4 regions of the Cupriavidus sp. MEYA8 genome follow, and region 4 is predicted to be linked to each of the others. Evidence: predicted binding sites of a transcription regulator. Region 4 holds the regulator's gene; each other region holds the start of a gene.
The links. Region 4 encodes sigma-54, which starts transcription at its own class of promoters, with help from an activator protein. Its sites were predicted from a motif close to TGGCANGNAANCTGCTTT; they were not measured.
Positions count from the first base shown of each region.

Region 1: a site for sigma-54 is predicted at 2,609-2,626, ahead of urtA (urea ABC transporter substrate-binding protein). Genes of this name have one in related genera too.
Region 2: a site for sigma-54 is predicted at 2,770-2,787, ahead of AC5WJ1_RS07050 (PQQ-dependent methanol/ethanol family dehydrogenase). Genes of this name have one in related genera too.
Region 3: a site for sigma-54 is predicted at 2,117-2,134, ahead of AC5WJ1_RS17155 (ammonium transporter). Genes of this name have one in related genera too.

Region 1 covers NZ_CM181221.1:1,030,946-1,035,549, reverse strand. Annotated here, with positions in the region: gene urtB (urea ABC transporter permease subunit UrtB) at 1-1,102, opposite strand, end outside; gene urtA (urea ABC transporter substrate-binding protein) at 1,298-2,554, opposite strand; gene cyoD (cytochrome o ubiquinol oxidase subunit IV) at 2,910-3,287, opposite strand; gene cyoC (cytochrome o ubiquinol oxidase subunit III) at 3,287-3,925, opposite strand; gene cyoB (cytochrome o ubiquinol oxidase subunit I) at 3,931-4,604, opposite strand, start outside.
Region 2 covers NZ_CM181221.1:1,521,332-1,525,935, forward strand. Annotated here, with positions in the region: gene AC5WJ1_RS07035 (PQQ-dependent catabolism-associated beta-propeller protein) at 1-642, shown strand, start outside; gene AC5WJ1_RS07040 (ABC transporter substrate-binding protein) at 635-1,825, shown strand; gene AC5WJ1_RS07045 (ABC transporter permease) at 1,836-2,645, shown strand; gene AC5WJ1_RS07050 (PQQ-dependent methanol/ethanol family dehydrogenase) at 2,854-4,604, shown strand, end outside.
Region 3 covers NZ_CM181222.1:3,212-7,815, reverse strand. Annotated here, with positions in the region: gene AC5WJ1_RS17160 (mechanosensitive ion channel family protein) at 1-710, opposite strand, end outside; gene AC5WJ1_RS17155 (ammonium transporter) at 883-2,085, opposite strand; gene AC5WJ1_RS17150 (HU family DNA-binding protein) at 2,580-2,861, shown strand; gene AC5WJ1_RS17145 (acyl-CoA thioesterase) at 3,043-3,528, shown strand; gene AC5WJ1_RS17140 (CreA family protein) at 3,545-4,021, shown strand; gene AC5WJ1_RS17135 (class I adenylate-forming enzyme family protein) at 4,055-4,604, opposite strand, start outside.
Region 4 covers NZ_CM181221.1:358,660-363,263, forward strand. Annotated here, with positions in the region: gene hprK (HPr(Ser) kinase/phosphatase) at 1-151, opposite strand, end outside; gene ptsN (PTS IIA-like nitrogen regulatory protein PtsN) at 231-686, opposite strand; gene hpf (ribosome hibernation-promoting factor, HPF/YfiA family) at 1,055-1,405, opposite strand; gene AC5WJ1_RS01695 (RNA polymerase factor sigma-54) at 1,454-2,932, opposite strand; gene lptB (LPS export ABC transporter ATP-binding protein) at 3,088-3,888, opposite strand; gene lptA (lipopolysaccharide transport periplasmic protein LptA) at 3,957-4,604, opposite strand.

The sequences.
Region 1 (4,604 bases), 670 kb from region 4:
CGAACAGCGTTCGCACCGCCTGCATCAGCAGCAGGCTGATGCCGAAGGTGGCCAGCAGCGTTTCGAGCGGGCGGCCGTACAGGTGGCGCAGCACCAGCCGCTCCAGCACGAAGCCGACTGCCGCCGCCGCCAGGAACGATGCCGGCAGCGCCGCGGGCAGGTACCACGCGAACGCATCCGGCGCATAGGCGCGGAACAGCGACTGCACCACGTAGGTCGCGTAGGCGCCGATCATCAGGAACTCGCCGTGCGCCATGTTGATGACGCCGATCAGGCCATAGGTGATGGCGAGGCCCAGCGCTGCCAGCAGCAGCACGCTGCCCAGGCTCAGGCCGGCGAACAGGTTGCCGATCAGCTCGGCGCGGCGCTGGTCGCTGCGCAGCTGGTCCAGCGCCTGCTGCGCGGCCAGGCGCACGTCCGCATCCGCTTCGCGGTAGTTGCCGGCGCTGTCGCGCTCGACCAGCGGCGCAAGCTTCTGGCGGCTCTGCGGGTTGCTGTCCGTGGCGAGGATGCGGATCGCTTCGAGCCGCGCATCGTGCGCGCCTGGATCCGCGGGCTCTGCCAGCACCAGGTTGGCCCAGATCACGTCCAGGCTGGCGCGCAGGCCGGCATCGGCCTCGGCCTTGCGCGCGGCTTCCACGGCGGCAAGCGACGCGCTTTCCGGCTGTTCGCGCAAGGTGCCGATTGCCTGCGCGCGCACCGCGATGTCGGGCGATTGCAGCAGCAGGCTGCTGGCGGCGCTGTCGACCAGTGCGCGCAGGCTGTTGTTCAGGGTCAGGGATTCAAGTTCGTCCGGCTTGACCGTGACGGACTTGCCGGTAATGGCATCGACCACCTTGTCGCCGTCCTGGCGCACCATGCCGATCGACGGCGCATATTGCAGGGTGTCCTCCTGCAGGGCTTTCAGGATCGGTGCAGCTTCAGCGGGCGATGCCTTGGCCAGCGCGGACAGCGCGGCGGTCTTGGCGTCGAAGTCGTCTTCGGCCAGCGGCTTCAGGTCGGCCTGCGTCAGCGCGGCGGCCCACGGCGCCGAGGCCAGCAGCAGCGCTGCCAGCAGGGCGCGCAGCCAGGGCACGACTCGAACGGATAAGGGATTGCGCATAGGAGCTTGCGATTGGCAGGAATGAAGCGAGCTGTTTGTTTGCTCCCCTCTCCCGCGCGCGGGAGAGGGGTCGGGGGAGGGGGCCGGCATCTATGACGAAGTGAGCGCCGTCGCATTTGCCAGCGCCCGCCCTCTCCCCCAGCCCCTCTCCCGCAAGCGGGAGAGGGGAGCCGGATGGTGGCAAGCAAACGAGGCTTACATCACCTTGTCCGGCTTCCCTTCATTCCCGGCGATAAACGGGCTCCACGGCTGCGCGCGCACCGCCTTCGGCGTCTTCCACACCACCGAGAACTGGCCATCGCCCTTCACCTCGCCGATCATCACCGGCTTGTACAGGTGGTGGTTCTCGCCCATGGTCAGCGTGAAGCCGTCCGGCGCCTTGAAGGTCTGGCCGTACATCGCCGCGCGCACCTTGTCGGTATCGGTGGTGCCGGCCTTCTTCACGGCCTGCGCCCACATATGGATGCCGACGTAGGTGGCTTCCATCGGGTCGTTGGTCACGCGCTTGTCGCCGCCCGGCAGGTTGTTGGCCTTGACCCAGGCCGCCCACTGCTTCTTGAAGGCGTCGTTCTGTGCGTTCTTGACCGACATGAAGTAGTTCCACGCCGCCAGGTGGCCGACCAGCGGCTTGGTGTCGATGCCGCGCAGTTCTTCCTCGCCCACCGAGAACGCCACCACCGGCACGTCCTTGGCCTTCAGGCCGGCGTTGCCCAGTTCCTTGTAGAAGGGCACGTTGGAATCGCCGTTGATGGTCGAGATCACCGCGGTCTTGCCACCCTGGGCGAACTTCTTGATGTTGGCGACGATGGTCTGGTAGTCGCTGTGGCCGAACGGGGTGTAGACCTCTTCGATGTCCTTGTCGGCAACGCCCTTGCTCTTCAGGAAGGCGCGCAGGATCTTGTTGGTGGTGCGCGGGTAGACGTAGTCGGTGCCGAGCAGGAAGAAGCGCTTGGCGCCGCCGCCCTCCTTGCTCATCAGGTATTCCACCGCCGGGATCGCCTGCTGGTTGGGCGCGGCGCCGGTGTAGAAGACGTTCTTGGACATCTCCTCGCCTTCGTATTGCACCGGGTAAAACAGCAGCGAATTCAGCTCTTCATAGACCGGCAGCACCGACTTGCGCGACACCGAGGTCCAGCAGCCGAAGGTCACCGCGACCTTGTCCTTGCTGACCAGCTGGCGCGCCTTCTCGGCGAACAGCGGCCAGTTGGAGGCCGGGTCCACCACCACCGGCTCCAGCTTGCGGCCGAGCACGCCGCCGCTCTTGTTGATCTCGTCGATGGTCATCAGGGCAACGTCCTTCAGCGACGTTTCCGAGATGGCCATGGTGCCGGACAGCGAGTGCAGGATTCCGACCTTGATCGGTTCCTTGGACTGCGCCATGGCCAGCGGGCTGGCACCGATCATTGCCGCGGCGGCGATGGCCGACAGCTTCAGCATGTCACGTCGTTGCATTTGCAGCTCCCGTTTGTGGTGTTGGTTAGGGACTACGCTCCCCGGGGTGATGCATCTGCAACTAACGTGCCACTGCGATAAACGAGCTGGTGCCCACCGTGCCGGCGGCAGACGGCGTACTGGCGCGCCCCGCGGGTGGTGCCGCGATCCGTGGCCGCCCCCGTGCACCAGAGCTGTGCGGGCGGCGCACGCACCACTCCCGTGCAGCGACGCAATTCTGTGCGGACCGCTTGCAGAAGACGCCAGCCGGTGCGCACCGCCGCACCAGGGCCGGGCACCACGCCGACGGCCGGCGGCGCAAATAAAAACGGGGCCCCTCGCGGGGCCCCGTTTTCCGATGCCAGGACGCCAGTCCTTACATCACCATCATGTTGGTGTTCAGGTTGTGCATGATCCACAGCGAACCCGCCACGACGATCACCAGGATCAGCGCCGTGAACAGCAGCGCGATCACGTTGCTGCGCTGGTCGGACGACGTGTCCAGGTGCAGGAAGTACTTCAGGTGGACCAGGATCTGGACCGCGGCCATGCCGAGGATGATCCACAGGATCGTGCCCTTGTCCATGCTGCCGTCCATCACCAGCTTGAACGGGATCACGGTCAGGATCACCGCGAGGATGAAGCCGATCGCGTAGCCCTTGAAGCTGGCGTGGGTGCTGTGCGAGTCGTGCGCGGCATGCGCGCCATGCGAATCACGAGTGGCGTGCGCCGCCGGTGCGTTGTGTTGTGCCATCACAGATGTCCCATCAGGTAGACCACGGTAAACACGCCGATCCAGACCACGTCCAGAAAGTGCCAGAACAGCGACAGGCACATCAGGCGCTTGCTGAGCGTCGGGGTGATGCCCTTCTTGCCCAGCTGCCACATCAGCACGATCATCCACAGCATGCCGCTGGCGACGTGCAGGCCGTGGGTGCCGACCAGCGTGAAGAACGACGACAGGAACGCGCTGCGGCCCGGGCCGGCGCCTTCGGCGATCAGGTGGTGGAACTCGTTGATTTCCATCGCCATGAACGCCGCGCCCAGCAGGAACGTCACGCCGAGCCAGGTCTGCACGTGCTTGAGGCTGCGGTTCTGCAGCGAGATCATCGCCATGCCGTACGTGATCGAGGAGAACAGCAGGATGAAGGTCTCCACCAGCACGTAGTTGAGCTCGAACAGCTCCTTCGCCGACGGCCCGCCCGCCAGCTCGCCGCGCAGCACGGCGAAGGTGGCGAACAGCCCGGCGAAGATGATGCAGTCGCTCATCAGGTAGATCCAGAAGCCATACACCGTATTGGCACTGGTATCGTGGTGCGCATGGTCATGCGCGTCGGCGTGGGCCGAGGCTCCGGCCTGCGCGGGGATGCGGTCTAGGACTTGAGTCGACATGGTTCTTAGGCCTGCGAAGCAATGCGCTGCAGATGGCGCGTTTCGATCTGCTCGACCTCGGTGGCCGGCACGTAGTAGTCGATATGGTCGTCGTTGCTGCGGTGGATAAACGCCCACACCATGCCCACCAGGCCAACGATGGCCATCCACCAGATATGCCAGGTCAGGGCAAAGCCGAACACCAGGCTGAAGGCGCCGATGATGAAGCCCGCGCCCGTGTTCTTGGGCATGTGGATCTTCTCGTAGCCTTCGGTCGGCAGGGTCTCGCCGCGGGCCTTCATGTCGGCGAACGCGTCCAGGTCACGCACCACCGGTGTGTGCGCGAAGTTGTAGAACGGCGGCGGCGACGAAGTGGCCCACTCCAGGGTACGGCCGCCCCACGGATCGCCGGTCACGTCTGCCAGCTTCTTGCGGTCGCGGATCGACACGACGATCTGCAGCACCTGGAAGAAGATGCCCAGCGCCACGAACACCACGCCCACCACGGCCAGGTACAGCCACGGCGTCCAGGCCGGGTTGTCGGTGTGGTTCAGTCGGCGGGTCATGCCCATCAGGCCCAGCACGTACAGCGGCATGAAGGCGAAGTAGAAGCCGACCAGCCAGCACCAGAAGGCGCACTTGCCCAGGCGCTCGTTCAGCGTGAAGCCGAACGCCTTCGGCCACCAGTAGGTGATGCCGG
Region 2 (4,604 bases), 1.2 Mb from region 4:
TATGTCTCGAACGAAGAGGATGGCCTGCTCTCGGCCTACGACACCGCTTCGGGCAGGCGCGTGTTCGCGGTCAAGGTGGGCGAGGAGCCGGAGGGCGTCAAGGTCAGCGCGGACGGCAAGCGGGTCTACGTGACCTCGGAGGTGGCCAACCTGGTCCACGTGATCGACGTGGCCACGCGCAAGGTGGTGAGCAATATCCAGGTCGGCAACCGGCCGCGCCGGCTGCTGCTGTTGCGCGACGGCAAGGAGTTGTGGGTCTCGAACGAGCTGTCCGCCAGCGTCAGCGTGATCCGCACCGATACGCTGGAGGTGGCCCATACCATCCACTTCACGCCGCGGGGCTTCCGCGCCGGGGATGTGACCCCGGTGGGGATGGCGGCCAGCAGCGACGGCACGCGTGCCTATGTCGGGCTCGGGCGTGCCAATCACGTGGCGGTGGTGGACGTGGCGTCGCGCCGGGTGCTGGACTATGTGCTGGTCGGCCGGCGCGCTTGGGGGCTGGCGCTGAGCCGCGACAACGCCAGGCTCTATGTCGCCAACGGCCTGTCGGACGATGTCAGCGTGGTGGATGCCGCCAGCGGCAAGGCGATCGCAACCCTCAGGGCGGGCCGGGTGCCGCACTCGGTAGCGATCGATGACTGAACGCCTGCGCTCGCGCTGCCAGGCGGTTGCCGCCGCATTTGGCCTGCTCGCGGCTACCGTGCAGGCCGCAGAGGTGCGCGTGGCGGTGGTGTCGCTGGCCGGCGATCCACGCCATGAACCCCGCCGCCTCGCGCAGCGCTATCCGGGCCAGCCGCAAGGCCGGGCACTCGACGGCGCACAGGTGGCGGCGTCGGAGGCGCGTTTCGCCTTGGAGGCGATGGGCCAGTCGCTCAGGCTCGATGCGCAGGAAGCGCGCAGCGAAGCCGAAGTCGGGACTATGGTCGCGGCACTGGCGCGGCAGGGCACGCGCTTTATCCTGCTCGACCTGCCGGCCGCGTCGGTGCGGCAGGCGGCGGCCGCCGTCAGGCCGGGCGAAGCCCTGCTGTTCAACGTCTCGGCCCATGACGACGACCTGCGCGGCGCCGCCTGTTCGCCCGTGCTGCTGCACACGCTGCCCAGCCTGCGCATGCGCGCCGACGCCCTGATGCAGTACCTGGCGCAGCGCAAGTGGCGCCGCGCGCTGCTGCTGAGCGGCCCGTCGGCGGGCGACGCGGCGCAGCGCGACGCGCTGGTCCAGTCCGCGCGCCGCTTCGGCATCGCGTGGTCGGCGCAACGGACGTTCAGGCTGTCCAACGATCCGCGCGAACGCGACCAGGCCAACCTGAACCTGCTGACCAGCGGCACCGACTACGACGTGGTGGTGGTCGCCGATGCCGACGGCGAGTTTGCCCGCGGCGTGCCCTATGCCACGCAGCTGCCGCGCCCCGTGGCGGGTGCCAGCGGCCTCGGCGCCCAGGCCTGGCACTGGGCCTGGGAGCGCAATGGCGGGCCGCAGCTCAACCGGCGCTTCACGCGCGCGGCGGGGCGCCCGATGACGGGCTACGACTGGGCCGCATGGGTGGCCATCAAGGCGATCGCGGAAAGCGTGGCAAGGCAGCCGAAGGCCGGCTTTGCCGCGCAGGCACAGGCGCTGGTCACCGGCAAGGTGGTGGTGGACGGCTTCAAGGGCCCGCCGCTGTCGTTCCGGCACTGGGACCGCCAGTTGCGCCAGCCGGTCATGCTGGCGCACCCCGACGGCGTCGTTGCCGTGGCACCGGTGGAAGGCGTGCTGCACCCGAAGAACAACCTCGACACCCTGGGCGCGGACGAGGCCGACACCCCGTGCCGCGCCCCGTCCTCGTAAGGCGCAACCCATGGCCACCGTGCTGATCCATCGCTGGCGCGCGCTGCGCGCCGTCTGCGGGCGCGAGCTGCGCAAGTACCTGCGCCAGCCCGGGCGCCTGCTGTCGTCGCTGGTGCGGCCGCTGCTGTGGCTGCTGGTGTTCGCGGCCGGCTTCCAGAATGCGCTCGGCGTCGCGATCGCGCCGCCGTATGAGACCTACATCGAATACAAGGTCTACGTGGCGCCCGGGCTGCTCGGCATGATCGCGCTGTTCAACGGCATGCAGTCGTCGCTGGCGATGGTGTACGACCGCGAGATGGGCGTGATGCGCCTGCTGCTGACCGCACCGTTGCCGCGCGGCTGGCTGCTCGGCTGCAAGCTGGTGGCGGGCACGGTGCTGTCGCTGCTGCAGATGGCCGGGTTCCTGCTGGTGGCGATGATGTTCGGCATCCGCTTCGAGCCGCTGCACCTGCTGCTTGCAAGCGGCGCCATGGCGCTGGCTGCGCTGATGCTGGGCGCGCTGGGACTGCTGCTGTCGGTCCATGTGCGCCAGCTCGAGAACTTTGCCGGCACCATGAATTTCGTGATCTTTCCGATGTTCTTTGTCAGCTCGGCGCTGTATCCGCTGTGGAAGCTGCAGGAATCGGGGGCGGAGATCGTCTATCAGCTCGCGCGCTTCAACCCCTTCACGCATGCGGTCGAGGCCATCCGCTTCGCGCTGTACGGGCAGGTGGCTCCGGTAAGCCTGGCGGTGGTGGCAGGCTGCGCGGCAGTGTTCTTTGCACTGGCGCTGCACGGCTACGACCCGCAGCGCGGCATGGCCCGCCGGGGGCAGGCTTGAACCGTGCCGCGCCCGGCATGGATGGCTGTTCAGATCTGGAGCAGGTGCAACGCAGTGTTGCGTGGTGACACGGCCGCCGGCACGCAATGCGGCCGCATCCGGCGTGCTCGCGCGGCAATCCGATTGGCATGGGAATTGCCGTGTTCGTGTCTGGTGTGTGGTGCATTGGCGCACCGGTGGGAAACCAAAACAAAGAGAGGAGAAGGCAATGAGGACGTTACGAGCAGTGATGGTTGCCACGGCAGTCGCGGCCGCTACGGCCAGCGTGGCCGCGCAGGCGGCGGTGACCGACGCCATGATCGAGAACGACGCAAAGACCCCCGGCGACGTGCTGTCGTGGGGCATGGGCCCGCAAGGGCAGCGCTACTCCACGCTGGCGCGCATCAATACGAAGAACGTCGGCAACCTCGTGCCGGCGTGGTCGTTCTCGTTTGGCGGCGAGAAGCAGCGCGGCCAGGAAGCGCAGCCGCTGATCCACGACGGCAAGATGTTCGTGACGGCATCGTATTCGCGCATCTACGCGCTCGACCTGAAGACCGGCGCCAAGCTGTGGAAGTACGAGCACCGCCTGCCCGAAGGCATCATGCCGTGCTGCGACGTGGTGAACCGCGGCGCGGCACTCTACGACAACCTGGTCATCTTCGGTACGCTGGATGCGCAGCTGGTGGCGCTGGACCAGAAGACCGGCAAGGTGGTGTGGAAGGAAAAGCTGGAGGACTACGCGGCCGGCTACTCGTACACGGCCGCGCCGCTGATCGTCAAGGGCATGGTGCTGACCGGCATCTCGGGCGGCGAATTCGGCGTGGTCGGCCGCGTCGATGCGCGCGATGCCAAAACCGGCCAACTGGTGTGGTCGCGCCCGGTCGTGGAAGGCCACATGGGGTACAAGTACGACAAGGACGGCAACAAGACCGAGATCGGCGTGACCGGTGCCGAGAACGCCAGCTGGCCTGGCGAGACCTGGAAGACCGGCGGCGCTGCCACCTGGCTGGGCGGCACCTATGATCCGGCCACCGGGCTGGTGTACTTCGGCACGGGCAACCCGGGGCCGTGGAACAGCCATATCCGCAAGGGCGACAATCTCTACTCCGCGTCGACGGTGGCGATCGATCCGGCCACCGGCAAGATCGTCTGGCACTACCAGAACACGCCGAACGACGGCTGGGACTTCGACGGCGTCAATGAGTTCGTGACCTTCGACCTCGATGGCAAGCGCATGGGCGGCAAGGCCGACCGCAATGGCTTCTTCTATGTCAACGACGCGCGCAGCGGCAAGCTGGTCAACGCCTTTCCCTTCGTCAGGAAGATCACCTGGGCCAGCGGCATCGACCTGAAGACCGGCCGGCCCGACTTTATCAGCGAAGGCCGTCCCGGCGACCCGGCCGCCGTCGCCGACGCGAAGAAGGGCAAGTCCGTGTTCGCCGCGCCCGGCTTCCTCGGCGGCAAGAACCAGCAGCCGATGGCCTACAGCCCGCAGACCGGCCTGTTCTATGTGCCGGCCAACGAATGGGGCATGGACATCTGGAACGAGCCGGTCAGCTACAAGAAGGGGGCGGCTTTCCTGGGCGCGGGCTTCACCATCCAGCCGCTGAACCAGGACTACATCGGCGCGCTGCGCGCGATCAATCCCAAGACCGGCAAGATCGTCTGGGAGGCGAAGAACGGCGCGCCGCTGTGGGGCGGCGCGATGACCACCGCCGGCGGCCTGGTGTTCTGGGGCACGCCGGAGGGCTACCTGAAGGCAGCCGACGCGCGGACCGGCAAGGAACTGTGGAAGTTCCAGACCGGCAGCGGCGTGGTGGCGCCGCCGGTCACGTGGGAGGACAACGGCGAGCAGTATGTGGCCGTGGTATCGGGCTGGGGCGGCGCGGTGCCGCTGTGGGGCGGGGAAGTCGCCAAGCGGGTGAATTTCCTGGAGCAGGGCGGATCGGTGTGGGTGTTCAAGCTGCACAAGAGCTG
Region 3 (4,604 bases), on a different replicon from region 4:
TCGTTGTGGCAATGCGGGCGTACCGCCAGCACCGGCCCGACCAGCGTGAATTCCAGGATCTCCACGTCGACCGCGGGTTCCGGCAGCACGTTCGGGATCTGCGCGATGCGCGACTTGAGCAGCGCCGCCGCATCGGCCACGTCGGTGCTGCCCGCGAGCTGGGCCTTCAGTTCCACGCGCCGGTACGGATTGGCGGTGAAGTTCTGGATGGTATCGCTGAAGATCTTGTTATTGCCGATCACGGTCTGCACGTTGTCCGGCGTATCGAGCGACGTGGCGAACAGCCCGATCTCGCGCACCGTGCCGGTGACGCCGCCAATGGTAACGAAGTCACCCACCTTGAACGGCCGCAGCACCACCAGGAACGCGCCGGCCGCGAAATTCGACATCAGTCCCGACCATGCCATGCCAATGGCCACGCCGGCGGCGGCAATCAGCGCGGCGAAGGTGGTGGTCTGGATGCCGAAGTAGCCGAGGATGCCGATCACCAGCACCACATTCAGCGTGACCGTGACGATCGAACCCACATAGCGCAGCAGCGTCGGGTCGACCTTCTGCTTGCCGAGCGCGTTCTGCACCATCCGTACCACAAAATGGATCAGCCATCGGCCGATGACCCAGAACGCTAGCGCTGCCAGGATCTTGACCCCGAACTGCGTGGCATAGGCGACCACCAGGGTCTTGAGGTTGTCGAAAGTCGTGGCATCCATCGGCGTGTCCTCTCGGTTTGGGTGAGTGGTGCAGCCCTGCGCGCTGACGCGGCGCAATACGTGGGCACGGCAATTATTGGAATGCCGTGCCTCGAAGTGCAAGCAAATAATTGTCAAGACAAGCGGGCCGGCAGGCCAGCTTGCCCAGGCGCCGCCGGGCGGCGCAACCGCCTTACCAGTTGGTTTCGCGCTCCGGCGTGGCGGAGATGCGGTGCAGCGTCAGGTCCGCGCCGTTGAACTCGCCTTCGGCATCGAGCCGGATGCCGACCAGCTTCTTGAGCGCGCCGTATACCAGCGTGCCACCCGCCAGCGCCACCACGATCCCCAGCACCGTGCCGATCAGCTGCGCGCCGAGCGACACGCCGCCCAGCCCGCCCAGTGCCCTGGCCCCGAAAATGCCCGCGGCGATGCCGCCCCAGGCGCCGCACAGCCCGTGCAGCGGCCAGACGCCCAGCACATCGTCGATATGCCACCTGTTCTGCGCCAGCGTAAACATATAGACGAAGAGGGCGCCCGCAACTCCGCCCGTGATCAGTGCGCCCAGCGGGTGCATCAGGTCCGAACCGGCGCATACCGCCACCAGCCCGGCCAGCGGGCCGTTGTAGGCAAAGCCGGGATCATTGCGCCCGGCGGCCCACGCCGCCAGCGTGCCACCGGCCATCGCCATCAGCGAATTGATCGCAACCAGGCCGCTGATCTTGTCGACGGTCTGCGCGCTCATCACGTTGAAGCCGAACCAGCCCACTGCCAGGATCCACGCACCCAGCGCCAGGAACGGGATATTGGAAGGCGGATGGGCGCTGATGCGCCCGTCCTTCTGGTAGCGCCCGCGCCGCGCGCCGAGCAGCAGCACCGCCGGCAGCGCGATCCAGCCGCCCAGCGCATGCACGACCACCGAGCCGGCAAAGTCATGGAACGGCGCGCCGGCAACCTGTGTGATCCAGTCCTGCACCCCGTAGCGCTGGTTCCACGCAATGCCTTCGAAGAAGGGATAGACAAAACCGACCAGAACGAAGGTCGCGACCAGTTGCGGATTGAAGCGCGAACGTTCGGCAATACCGCCCGAGATAATCGCCGGAATGGCGGCGGCAAAAGTCGCCAGGAAAAAGAACTTGACCAGGTCGTAACCGCTTTTCTGGGCCAGCGTTTCTGCCCCGGACATGAATTGCACGCCGTAGGCAATGGTGTAACCGATAAAGAAATAGGCAATCGTGGAAACTGCGAAATCCACCAGAATCTTTACCAGTGCATTGACCTGGTTTTTCTTGCGCACCGTGCCTAGCTCGAGGAAAGCAAAGCCGGCGTGCATGGCCAGCACCATGATGGCGCCAAGCAGGATAAACATGGCGTCGGTGCCGGTCTTCCAGTTGTCCATAGTGACCTCATGCTCAAAATGGGCGCATGGGTACGCAAAAAGCATTCCAGTTGCGGCTGCATCCTGGTGCCGGCTGCACCGGAGTGGGCGGAATCCGCACCGGAATGCCGCGCGCAGGGAACCGGGCCCGCAGGACGTCGGAGCCGGGCGCCGGCGGCCGTGCCTGATATGCGCCAGAATGGCGCTTCGCCGGCATGTTCGGCTGACCCGTTTTGGTGCGACGCCCCAATTCCGGGCATTTGCCGGGTCCGGGCCCGTGACAGCGTTGCCTTGCGGCGCAACGCCGCAGCCAGCCAAAGCGGGCCCGTGACAAGCGCGAAAAGAGCGGGAAATTGCCCGCTAACCGGCCTCAAGCAAGGATTTGCGGGGTTTTTTCGTTGCATTGGTGCCACTGGGGATTGCTCAACGCACAAGGGGCAGATTAGACTGCGCCGATCGATGTTTTGCCGCCAGGCAAGCACATCGGTGACGACGACCAACAAGGGAAATCAGCCATGAATAAAGGTGAACTGGTATCGGCCATCGCCACGGAAGCAGAACTGAGCAACGCCGCCGCTGAGCGCGCGCTCAACGCAGCGCTGGACAGCATCAAGAAGGCAGTGGCAAAGGGTGATTCGGTCACGCTCGTAGGTTTTGGCAGCTTCAGCGCCGGCAAGCGCGCCGCGCGCACCGGACGCAATCCGCGCACCGGCGAAACCATCAAGATCCCGGCCGCCAAGACGGTCAAGTTTTCCGCCGGACAGGGTTTCAAGGACGCGGTGAACAAGAAGAAGTAAGCAGTTTGCGTCCACAGCGTGAAAGAGCGGCCAGGCAGGCCGCTTTTTTGTTTTGCGCGCCGTGCGCGATGACCGGCAACGGCGGGGCCGATCCGGGTTAAACTGCCGGCGCCTGGATGCCGCCAGCCGGCCCGGGCGACCGCCCCCGCAATCCGCGCCCCCGATCCGAACTCCCCGCATCATGAACGACCTGTCCCACCAGCTTTCCATGACCGTGCTGATGACGCCGGACATGGCCAATTTCTCCGGCAACGTCCACGGCGGCACCATCCTGAAGTACCTGGACATGGTCGCGTATGCCTGCGCCAGCCGCTATGCGGGCCGCTACGTGGTGACGCTGTCGGTTGACCAGGTGGTGTTCCGCCAGCCCATCCACGTGGGCGAGCTGGTGACCTTCCTGGCCTCGGTCAACTTTACCGGCCGCAGCTCGATGGAGATCGGCATCAAGGTCGTGACCGAGAATATCCGCAGCAAGCTGGTGCGCCACACCAACAGCTGCTACTTCACCATGGTGGCGGTCGACGACAACGGCGCCCCGGCGGAAGTGCCGCCGCTTGAGCCGCGCGATGAAGTCGAGCGCCAGCGCTTTGCCGCCGCCCAGCAGCGCCGTGCACTGCGCCAGGAAATGGAAAAGCGCCACGGCGACATCAAGTCGTCGGTGACCTGACACGTTGCCATCCACCATGATGAAGCGATCCTGCACGATCCTGGCCCTGGCCGCCTGCGCGGCGGCCACGGGCGGCGCGCATGCCGAGGAGATCGGCAGCGTCAGCACCAATTTCCGCGTGACCGGCTCCGACAAGGTCGTCATCGAAGCCTATGACGACCCACAGGTCGAGGGCATCACCTGCTACGTGTCGCGGGCCCGCACCGGCGGCATCAAGGGCCAGCTGGGCATGGCAGAAGACCCGCCGGAAGCCTCGATCGCGTGCCGGCAGGTGGGGACCATCGCCTTCAAGGGGCCGCTGAAGCAGCAGGACAACGTCTTTTCCGAGCGCATGTCGGTGCTGTTCAAGACCCTGCATGTGGTGCGCGCGGTCGATCGCAAGCGCAATACGCTGGTCTACTTGACCTATTCGGACCGCATCGTCAGCGGCAGCCCGCAGAACAGCGTGACCGCCGTGCCGGTTCCGGCCGGCACGACGATTCCCGTCAAGTAGAGCGCCGCCGGCTGGTGGTTTGCCGCCGGCTGGTCAGGCTGCCTGGTCGAACAGCTTGCGCAGGTTCGACTTGAGGATCTTGCCATTGGCATTGCGCGGCAGCATCTCCCGGTAGAGCAGGATGCGCACCGGCACCTTGAACGCCGCCAGCCGCTCGCGCACGAACTCCTGCAATTCGGCTTCGGTTGCGTGCATGCCTGGCTTGAGGCTGACCACGGCCGCCGGTTCCTCGCCCAGCGTCTTGTGCGCCATGCCGACCACCGCTGCGTCCATCACCGCAGGATGTTCGTACAGCGTGCTTTCCACCTCGATGCAATAGATGTTCTCGCCGCCGCGGATCAGCATGTCTTTCATGCGGTCGACGATATACACATAGCCTTCCTCGTCCAGCCGCGCGATGTCGCCGGTGCGCAGCCAGCCGTCGACAAAGGTCTGCGCCGTGGCTTCGGGCTTGTTCCAGTAGCCGCGCACGACGTTGGCGCCGCGTACCAGCAGTTCGCCGGTCTCGCCCGGCGGCAGCGCCTGGCCGCGTCCGTCGACCACCTTCATTTCGCCGATCGGCAGCGCCGGACCGCTGCTGTCG
Region 4 (4,604 bases):
GGCCCACCAGGTCCGCGGCCGAGGTGGCTTCGCGGGCGAATTCCACGTCGAAGGCGCGGTCCGCACCTTCCAGGCCGGCGACCCATGAGAGTTTGAGGTCGGCTGCGTTGTCGTCGAAGATGGACTGGGAGGTGACGCCGGTGAGTTCCATGCGGGTATGACGTGTGGGGCGGTGTGCCAGGCGCTGTGCCTGTCCGGTCTGTGCCGGCCCGTTCAGGTCAATCGGTGAATCAGGGATGCCATTCGGTCAGCAACTGGTGCACGGCTTCGGAAGTGGGCAACGTCGCCAGTCCTTCGCGCATGTCGCGATCCGACAGCAGCTGCGCGATCTCGGACAGGATTTCCAGGTGCTGCTGCGTGGCCTGTTCCGGCACCAGCAGGAAAATCAGCAGCGATACCGGCTTGCCGTCGGGCGATTCGAACGGAATCGGTTCGGCCAGGCGCATGAAGGCGGCCAGCGGCTGCTTGAGCCCCTTGATGCGGCCGTGAGGGATCGCCACGCCGGCGCCAAGTCCGGTGGAGCCCAGTGACTCGCGCGCAAACAGGTTGTCCGTCACGGTGGCGCGCGCCACGCCATGGTTGTTCTCGAAGAGGAGCCCGGCCTGCTCGAACACACGCTTCTTGCTGGTGACGCTGACGTCGAGGGTGATGTTGCCGGGTGGCAGCAATTTGGCCAAACGATTCATGGGCGATGCGCAGGAGTTCAGTTAGCGGGCGGTTCCGCCGTTCCGCCGGGCAGTGTGTGGCTCAGGGGCTGCCGGTCGCCGGCAACGCCGAGGCGTCCGGCCATTATAGAGCAGCAGCCTCCCTGTGATTGTGCAGCGCAGCGCCGCCCGGTTGGCGTCCGCACCTTAACCGGGCGCGGGCAGGATGCGGCCCTGCATGTATGGCGCAGCATACACCCTGCCGCGGCCGTTGCGAACACTCCGTCTCAAACGGGTGACAGGCCCTTTGCGCAGGCGCCACAGCGCCGCAGGCGCAAAAAAGCCGCGCTACGCGCGGCTTGCCTGTTCAGTTTTGATTCAGCGGCCCTCTGCGGGGCCACCGGGCACGCTCATTGCTGCATCTGCGCTGCGGCCATCTGGTACTTGACCGCTTCGCGGTCGTGGCCTTGCACGCGGTCCTTGTAGCGCAGTACCTGACGGTCCAGCTTGTCGACTAGTGCGTCGATCGCTGCATACAGGTCTTCATGATGCGCTTCAACGAAGATGTCCTTGCCCCTGAGATGTAGATTGATTTCCGCATATTGCCGCCTGTCCTTTTCCTTGTGATTGTCGACAGAGAGCAGCACGCTAACGCCAATGACCTGATCGAAATGCCTGACGATTCGCTCCAGCTTCGTTTCCACGTACTCACGCAACGGCGGCGTGATGTCAAGGTGGTGTCCACTGATCTTGAAGTTCATAGCGCTTCTCCTTCTGAAAGAGCCTCACCAGGCAGGCGGTGGGCTCGGCTACAAAGACTTGCGGAGATTCACTGCGGGGATCTTCAGGGCTTCGCGATATTTGGCTACGGTGCGTCGTGCGACAACGAAGCCTTGCTCACCCAGCAGTTCGGCGATGCGACTGTCGGAAAGGGGATTCCTCGGGTCTTCGGCTCCTATCAGTTGCTTGATCAAGGCGCGGATGGCCGTTGATGAAGCCGCGCCACCGGTCTCGGTGGACACGTGGCTGCCGAAGAAGTACTTCAGTTCGAAAGTACCCATCGGCGTTGCCATGTATTTATTGGTCGTCACCCGGGAGATGGTTGACTCGTGTAATCCCAGTGTATCGGCAATCTCCCGCAAAACCAAGGGGCGCATGGCGATTTCGCCGTGCGTGAAAAAGTTCTTTTGACGCTCGACAATGGCCTGCGAGACACGCAGGATCGTGTCGAACCTTTGCTGGATATTCTTGATCAGCCAGCGCGCTTCCTGCAGTTTCTGCTGCAGGCCTGCGGTACCCGACTCGCCCTTGGCGCCGCGCAGGATCTGCGCGTACATGTCATTGATGCGCAGCCGCGGCATCACATCCGGATTGAGCTGCGCGATCCAGCCGCTGCCGCTCTTGCGCACGAACACATCGGGCACGACGAAGTCGGCTTCGGGGCGGCTGTATGCGTGGCCCGGGTAGGGTGCCAGCGAGCGGATCAGTTCATGCGCGGCCTTGAGTGCAGGCTCGTCTACCTGCAGCGCTTTTTTCAGGCGCGTGTAGTCGCGCACGGCCAGCAGCTCGAGGTGGTTATGCACGATGTTCAGCGCCAACTCGCGCTGCGGATGCTGCAGCCGGCGCAATTGCAGGCCCAGGCACTCGGCCGCGTTGCGCGCGCCGACGCCCGGCGGGTCGAAGCTCTGCAGCAGCGTCAGCATCGCTTGTACTTCCTCGATCTCGAATTCGAGTTCTTCGGGCAGTTCGGCGCAGATCTCTTCGAGCGTCGCGCTCAGGTAGCCGTCGTCGTCGAGCGATTCGATCAGGAAGATGGCCAGGCCCTTGTCGCGCACCGAGATCTTCAGCGGCGTGAGCTGTTCCATCAGGTATTCGCGCAGCGTGGGCTCGGCCTCACGCAGCTGCATCGGCGTCTTCTCGTCTTCGTCGCCTTGCGGGCGGCGCGCGAAATCGTCGAGGCTCCAGTCGCCGCCATAGTCGTCGCCGCTGTTGCTGTCGCCGTAGCTGTCGTCATCGCCCGCGCCCTCGGCGCGCGCCTCGCCGTTGCCTTGCGGTTCGGCCGGTGCCGGCGCGGGCGCGCTCTGCAGGTTGACCGAGCCATCGGCGGCCACGCGCAGCGGGCTTTCGATCCAGTCGTTCTCGCGTTCGAGCAGGGGGTTTTCCGTGAGCGCCTGTTCGACTTCCTGCTGCAATTCCAGCGTCGAAAGCTGCAACAGCCTGATCGACTGCTGCAGTTGCGGCGTCAGTGCCAGGTGCTGGGAGAGGCGGAGCTGTAGCGACGGTTTCATGCGACCTATTTTATGCGCATCTTTCCGTTGTTGGAACGGAAATTGCTATCGATGTCGCGGCTTGATCGACGCCGGCAGTGGGCTGTCCCACATGCAGATGATGGGGGTGAAACCAGGCAGAATCAATGGCCTGCCGCCGCGGGCAGGCCAGTACATCACATGCGGAAGTTTTCGCCCAGGTAGACGCGCCGCACCGATTCGTTGGCGATGATCTCTTCGGGCCGCCCGGCGGCAAGCACGGTGCCTTCGCTGATGATGTACGCGTGGTCGCAGATGCCAAGCGTCTCGCGCACGTTGTGGTCGGTGATCAGCACGCCGATGTTGCGCGCCTTCAGGAAGCTGACGATGCGCTGGATCTCGCCCACTGCGATCGGGTCCACGCCGGCGAACGGTTCATCCAGCAGGATGAAGCGCGGCGACGATGCCAGCGCGCGCGCGATTTCCACGCGGCGGCGTTCGCCGCCCGACAGCGACAGCGCCGGGTTGTTGCGCAGGTGCGCGATCTGCAGGTCGTCGAGCAGCGCGTCGAGCCTGCGGTCGATCTCGGCCCTGGCCAGCGGCTTGCCGTTTTCCACCTGCAGCTCGAGCACGGCGCGGATGTTTTCCTCGACGTTGAGCTTGCGGAAGACCGATGCTTCCTGCGGCAGGTAGGACAGGCCCATGCGCGCGCGTTCGTGGATCGGCAGGCCGCTGATGTGGTCGCCGTCGAGCACGATATCGCCCTCGTCCAGGTTCACCAGCCCCACGATCATGTAGAACGAGGTGGTCTTGCCCGCGCCGTTGGGGCCGAGCAGGCCAACCACTTCGCCGCTCTTCACGTCCAGCGAGACATCCTTGACCACCGTGCGCGAGCCATAGCGCTTCTTCAGGTGGCGCACGACCAGCGTGCTGCCGCCTTCGAGGACGGCCGTGGCTTGGACGGAAGGCTTTTCGGCGATGGTGGCGGTATCGGTCATTGGCAGTCTGGCGTTCAGCGTTTCAGGCGGGGAGGCGGTCCTTGCAGGGCATCGGTCCCCGCGAGGCGTCAGGGTTTGTTGGCGGGCGCGGGCGCCGGCTTCAGGTCCAGCGGCGAGCCGCTGCCCGAACCCTGCGCATTCGGGTTCTGCCGCGGCGACAGCACCGCGCGCACGCGGCCCGACGGATTGGCGGCCGAGGTGTTGTCGCTGCCGCCGGCAGCGGTGTAAAACTCCTTGCGGCTGTCGTAGGTCAGCACCGCGCCGCGGATCTCGTCGAGCATCTTGGCGCCCTGCAGGCGCGCCATGCGCGCGTTGCCGATCAGCTTGGACAGCTCCTGCTTGCCGTCGTATTCGATGCGGTCGCCCCAGCCGTCGATGTATTCGTCGACGCCCTCGCGCTTCTGCCGGATATAGGCCTGCTTGCCAGCCTTGGCGGTGGCCACCGCGAACTGGTAGCCCTCGGGGTCGGTGCGCAGCTCGGCCGCATCCGACTTCAGGATCATCGTGCCCTTGGTCAGCACCACGTTGCCGGTCAGCGTATAGATCTGCTTGACGTCGTCGTAGCTGGCGTTGTCGGCCTCGAGCACCATCGGCTTGTCGCGGTCCGCGCGCTCGGCCAGCGCGGGCTGGGCCAGCAGCAGGCCGATGGCCATGGCCGTGGCGAGCAGGGCCGGGGCGGCGTGTCGGCGGGACGAAGTCGTCAGGGATGCAGTCAT